DNA from 2 places in the Staphylococcus caprae genome. Region 1 is predicted to be linked to the other one. Evidence: riboswitches for the same ligand, from Rfam matches in the RefSeq annotation. Region 1 holds a riboswitch; the other holds the start of a gene.
The links. A riboswitch is a leader RNA that binds a small molecule or an ion and turns the genes downstream of it on or off. The one in region 1 is predicted to bind thiamine pyrophosphate.

Region 1 (3,435 bases):
ATCGTCATATATAAGTTGTCTGTGTGGACAGCTAAGAAAATAGATACAGAGAATACAACGAATCCTGCAATAGCAATTACGCCACGAGCTACAAAGCGAGAACTTCCTGAATTCAAAATCTTGTCTGATATCGCTCCAGCTGAAAGTATTAAAAAGAACATGAATAACCATGGCAGAGAGCTGATTGACATATCTTTGAAATCTACATGATACTGTTCGGCTAAATATGTAGGTAACCAGATTAAGAATAATGCGATAACGAATTGTACTACAAAATATTGTAAAGCAATGGCATAGAAACTGAAGTGACTTAAGAAGCGTTTCCATGGTGGTAAAGACTTTTCAGTCGCAACTGTATCACGATGTTCAGTAATATATTTCTTCTCTGCATCACTAACCATCTTATGGTGTTCAGGTAAATCTTTAGCAATAATCGCCCAAAGAATAGCCATGACGATACCAATCGCACCGAAGATATAGAATACCGCTTGCCAGTTAAACGCATTAACGATAGCAATCGTAATGATTGGCGCAAGCACAGGACCAAAGTAAGAACCTGCTAATAATGCACTAGATGCTCTTCCTTTTTCATTTTTAGCAAACCAGAAAGAGTTAAATACGGCATTAGATGGATACATTGGAGCTTCCCCTACGCCAAATAAGAATCTTATAAAGTATAACAATCCATGGTGTTTAATCATTCCCGTTAAAATTGTGAAAGCACTCCACCATACAAGTGCAATAGTAATCATCTTACGTGGTCCAAACTTCTCAGCTAACATCCCTGATGGCACTTGCATAAATGCGTAACCTAGCGAGAAGAATGAGGCAAGTAGTCCGAATTGTGTTTTGGTTAAACCTAAATCTTTCATCATCGGAGCAGCGATATATGAGATATTAGACCTATCCATATATGCAATAACGCCAATGAAGAAGAACCCTATTGCGAAATACCAACGTACATTACTGCGTTTTTCTTTCATATTTGTTTCCTACTTCCTTTAATATTATGTTGTTTCTATTTAAGATGTCGTTAAGTTTCAGAAATTTCCTATGATGTCTGTTGAAACTTCCCTTTTTAGAACAACTTGAGTAAGTTGTAGCGCTACAATTTTTTATAATATAGCATGTTGTGAAAACGGTTACAATAGTTTGAACGAAATTTCTTGAAAAAATGTATATTTTTCGTATATTTCACCACTCGCTTTTGAGTTTGGTTAAATTGATCGTCTTGTATGATTTCATGAAGTTCAAAACTATAATTTTACAGAAAATGAATCGTTTAAAACATAAAGTATATTATTAAATATTCACTATGAGTAAGTGTTTTGCAAATTTATACATTATCAACAGGTTTTACTTTCTTTCAATAGCATTTGATGTATATAGATAAAAATAGTAATATATACATTAAGAAAAACGGTTACATATCTTTGATAAAATTTTATATCAATCCACTGGAAGTGCCTTTGTTTAAGGCTGAGAGTAAAGAATAGACTTTATAATTCCTAGAACCTGATCCAGTTCATACTGGCGTAGGGAAGTGGCGATGCGAAAGTTTTAGGATTTATATACATAATCTAAGCGCTATTTCCCAATTCAGGGAGATAGCGTTTTTTTATTTGTGGATTTGGGGTGATACACATATTTATTGCGGTTACTTACGATAAAGTCCTTACTGCTCAAGATTTAGAACATTACTTAGATATTGCGGAAGGTATTGATGGATTATTATTTCGAACATCAATGCCTCAAAAAGAATTAAAGCAATCGATGATTCACTTAATGAATCAAGGGTTTGCTAAAGACAAAATCATTGTTCATAGCGATATTGCTTTATTAGAAGATTTAAATCTCAAACGCATTCATTTTAAGGAAAATGATGAAACAGCATTTTCATACAAAAAGACCCATCCTGACATACAAGTGAGCATGTCGACCCATAATGCCAAAAGTGTACGTCAATGTATTGATAGAGGGTTGGATTATGTATTCTTCGGTCATATCTTCCCTACGACGTCGCATCCAAATGAATTACCACGGACAAATGACGAAATTGAAGAGGTGTTGAATCTCCCTTTTCCTATCTATGCCATAGGAGGTATTTCTCAACAGACAATTGCTCAGGTAACAAAAAGGTTCGCGGGAATTTGTGCCATTTCATTTTTCATGAATGCGTCACTCGAGGACATAAAAGAATTAAAAAGGAAGTGGTTGAAACATGCATGATGTGCTTATTATTGGTTCAGGTGTCATCGGCATGTCGATAGCAAGACAATTAAGTGCAACGCAATACGATGTAGCTATTGTAGATAGAGATGTCCCAGGTAAACATGCGTCATATAAAGCTGGTGGGATGTTAGGCGCGCAAAATGAATTCACCGAAGAAAGTGATTTATTCAAACTAGCGATTGAATCACGAGGAATGTTCCCACTTCTTAGTGAATCATTAATGAACGAAACAGGTATTGATATTCAGTTTCAAGATTCAGGTTTAATTAAAATTGCGCATAGTAAAGAAGATGTTGAATCCTTGCGACGACAATACAACTTTCTAAAGCAAAACGACCCTAGTGTTAAACAATTATCACCTGAAGACCTCATGCACTTAACGAATGGAAATGTGAAGCCATCTTATGCAGCGATTCATATCCCACATGATGGCCAAATCAACGCTAACGCATACACCAAAGCATTACTAGAGTCACTCAACATGAGACGCATCTCGCGCTATCATCACACTGAGGTGCAATCTATTGAAAGAAATAATGGTTATTACTCAGTTTATACTGACCAACAACCTCTTATTGAAGCACGTAAAATTATCGTTGCTGGGGGCGCTTGGTCCTCTCAACTTCTTAAAAATTACAATCTTCATAGAAAAGTGATTGGCGTGAAAGGTGAAGTTCTGTTATTGGAAAATGACGAGCTCAATCTTTCAGAAACATTATTTATGACGAATGGTTGTTACATCGTTCCAAAACAACCTAATCGGTTCTTAATTGGTGCAACAAGCGAGTTCGATAACTATTCGGTTGGTACTACTAAGAAAGGGTTAAACTGGTTATTCAATCATGCGTGCGAACGCATTCCAGAACTTAAACATAGTCGTATTCTTAAGGAATGGTCAGGCGTTCGTCCATATACAGACAATGAAGTGCCTATGATGGATCAAATCGATGATGGCTTATTTGTGATCACTGGACACTATCGTAACGGTATCTTATTGTCACCTATTATTGGTCGGGATATCGCAAATTGGTTAATTTCAGGTATCAAACCACCTCATTATTCAAGTTTTAGCGTATCAAGGAGGAATAACTATGAAGTGTATCATTAATGGCGACACGTTCAGTTTCGACCATGAACAATCAATACATGATGTGCTCACATCACTCGAGTTAGATCCAACACGCGTCATCGTTGAATTTAATA
Region 2 (3,435 bases), 600 kb from region 1:
TCTTCTTCACTAATTTGATAAGATTCGCTAACGAAATCGATAGGTCTTCTACTTCTATATGCTTTAAAAAGGGCGTTAGAAATATTTTTGTTGGGTTGTGTCATGATATCTCTCCTTAAAATATCTGAAAATTACTACTATTATGATAACTTTTAAACGAAGTGTGTGCAAATAGATTTAAAAGTTTCATATTTAGGGTATAAAATGGTATCCAACGATGAAGATATATTTTATTAGGAGTGAATTTTGTGTCAGATTATGTTTACGATTTAATGCGAAAGCATCATTCAGTAAGAAAGTTCAAAGAAAGTCCGCTTAGCGATGACGCAGTGAAGAAGATAGTGGAAGCTGGTCAATCAGCATCAACGTCAAGTTATCTTCAAACGTATTCAATCATTGGTATTGATGATCCTAAAATCAAAGAAGATTTAAAAGAAGTTTCTGGTCAACCGTATGTTGTAGATAATGGGTACTTATTTGTATTTGTTTTAGATTATTATCGTCATAGTCTTGTAAATGAAAACGCTGAATCAGATATGAGTATTTCTTTTTCATCAGCAGAAGGCTTGCTAGTCGGCTCTATAGATGTCGCACTTGTTTCTGAAAACATGGCTGTAGCTGCTGAAGATATGGGATATGGCATCGTTTATTTAGGTTCTCTACGTAATGATGTGGCGCGTGTACGTGAAATTTTAGACTTACCTGATTATACCTTCCCTCTATTTGGTATGGCAGTAGGTGAACCTGCTGAGGATGAGAATGGTGCGCCGAAACCAAGATTACCGTTTGAACACATTTTCCATAAAAATAGCTACGACGCAAGTAATGATAAACAACGTCGTGAATTAGAAGCGTATGATCAAATTGTAAGTGACTATTATAAGGAACGTACAAATGGGGAGCGTACTGAAACATGGTCCGAACAAATTGAGCAATTCTTAAGTAGTAAAACACGACCTGATATGTTAGACCAATTGCATAAAGCTGGATTCATCAAAAAATAATTCATAATTGGAAAAAAGCCTATAAATGAACTTTCAAACCCGAATTCATTTATAGGCTATAATTTTAGGATTTTTAACTTATTTTCTGTAGCTTATTCCTATTATTTGGTATATCTACTGAATAACAATTGGTTTGTAAAATATTTTTCTGCATCTATCGTATGCTTGATTTTACCTGTACTTTGTAACCATAATTGTAAGTCATTATAGAAGTCTGAACTCATAGACAAATCATTAGTAAAACATTTAGCTGTTGCTTCAATGGTGTCTTTATTTAATTTATTATTAATATCTGTTTGGGTGTAATCTGCATATATATTGATGGCATCTTCTAAATTATTGTTGATATATTGTATAGCTTTTTGAATGACCTTAATAAACTTTTTGAGTTTCTGGTTGTCTGTTTCTAACTTATCAGGTGTAGTAATAAAAATTAATTGACAAAAGTCTGGGACATTGTAATCTTTTAAAGCAAAATAATCTACATTCAATCCTGCATTTCTCGCTTCAAGTATTTCGAAATTCTCAAAAATGAGTGTAGCTGCATCTGCCTTGTCATTTAACAATGCATCAGTATGATAAAAGCTATTGTTTATAGGGACGATATCTCCTACATTATACATGCCTCCATCAGCTTCAATCATAGTTTTAGCAATTGCTATACCTCCTGATCCAGGAGCACCCGGATATTGAAGACGTTTGCCAATTAAGTCTTTAGGTGATTGAATACCTTTGTCTTTGTTGTACATCACACCGCCATTTGTATGTAGATATCGAGCGAAGCCAACTACATTTTCATTCATCGCTTTATATTCAACAAGATGGATAGGCTCAGTAATCGCGATATCCATTGAACCATTTTCAATTTCTTCTAAAGCATCAAAATGTTGTTCAGGTTCAATCATTTCAATTTCTAAGTTTTGCTCGCTAAACCAACCTTTTTCCATTCCTAAAATTAAAGGCAAATGATCAGGATTTAAGAACCATTCTAAACCGACTACTAATTTTTCCATAAAAAAATTCCTCCAACAAACAAATTTTCGTAAAAAAGTGAATTTGAAAGAAATAAAAAATATATTTCACTTTCCTACGCTGGTACTAACCAACAGGTTCAAGGGTTGAAAGGGTACCTTTCTCTCAGCATGCAACATGCACCCCTAGTGATTTGTTATACCTAACTTCTAACATAGCATAGTTATAAAAACGCGTATATAAATGATGAATTAATCGAAGAAGAGCGTAACAGTTTAAATAGAGTATTAATTTATAATGAAGTATTTGAATCGTTGATTTTCTGGACAAAGACAGTTGTATAGTAGTTGATAACTCAATCTTATTTCTAAAGTTAAATAAAAACGCCACAAACTCCTTAAATAAGAAGCTTGTGAGGCATATGATAGATAATGGAACCATATACTTATTCGTTTAAAATTCATTTTAATAAAAATTAACTAGATGATAATTCTCCGTAATGGTTAGATTCAAATGTGTCTTTATCCCAATTTTTAGTTAAGCGTGCAGTACCTGTTCCGGCTAAAATTGAATCATTCACATTTAATGCGGTACGTCCCATATCAATTAAAGGTTCGATAGAAATAAGTACACCTGCAAGTGCGACAGGTAAGTTTAATGTAGATAATACTAAAATTGATGCAAATGTTGCACCGCCACCTACACCTGCGACACCAAATGAACTAATAATCACTACAGCAATCAGTGTAATGATGAATTGGAAATCGATATGGACATGTGCGACAGGCGCGACCATGATTGCTAGCATAGCTGGGTAGATTCCAGCGCAACCGTTTTGTCCAATTGATAATCCAAATGTTGCAGAGAAGTTAGCAATACCTTCTGGAACACCTAAACGTTGCGTTTGAGTTTGAATATTTAAAGGTAGGGCTCCTGCGCTTGAACGAGAAGTGAATGCAAAGATCAATACTTCTAACGTTTTCTTAACATATCTAACTGGATTAATACCTAATACACTTAAAATGATTAAGTGAATCACATACATCGTTATTAATGCTGCATAAGAAGCGAGTAGGAATTTTCCTAAAGTCCAAATCGCTCCAAAGTCACTTGTGGCAAGTGTAGAAGCCATAATTGCTAAGATGCCATAAGGCGTTAAACGTAAAACGAAAGTGACGATAGCCATTACAATGTCATATACAGCTTCAATACCACGTTTTAATAAATTACCGTGTTCAGGCTGTTTGCGCGCTACACGTAAGTATGCGAAACCAACGAAAGTTGCGAAGATCACAACAGCGATAGTTGAAGTGGTACGTTGACCTGTAAAGTCTAAGAATGGATTGCTTGGTAATAATTCAAGAATTTGTTGTGGCAATGTATTAGCAGTTAAATCTTTAGCTTGCTTACTAATTTCTGAGCCACGTGAATGCTCAGCACTTCCTAAATCGATCGATGA

Region 2: another riboswitch for thiamine pyrophosphate. It lies ahead of JMUB898_RS12250 (ABC transporter substrate-binding protein); the one in region 1 lies ahead of JMUB898_RS02375 (thiamine phosphate synthase).

The regions. Positions count from the first base shown of each region.
Region 1 is NZ_AP018587.1:533,404-536,838, reverse strand. Features, by position in the region: gene JMUB898_RS02380 (pyruvate MFS transporter) at 1-983, opposite strand, end outside; TPP riboswitch at 1,450-1,559, shown strand; gene JMUB898_RS02375 (thiamine phosphate synthase) at 1,639-2,229, shown strand; gene thiO (glycine oxidase ThiO) at 2,222-3,340, shown strand; gene thiS (sulfur carrier protein ThiS) at 3,324-3,435, shown strand, end outside.
Region 2 is NZ_AP018587.1:2,532,248-2,535,682, reverse strand. Features, by position in the region: gene JMUB898_RS12260 (2-keto-4-pentenoate hydratase) at 1-104, opposite strand, end outside; gene nfsA (oxygen-insensitive NADPH nitroreductase) at 249-1,004, shown strand; gene JMUB898_RS12250 (ABC transporter substrate-binding protein) at 1,106-2,017, opposite strand; TPP riboswitch at 2,072-2,173, opposite strand; gene JMUB898_RS12245 (L-cystine transporter) at 2,452-3,435, opposite strand, start outside.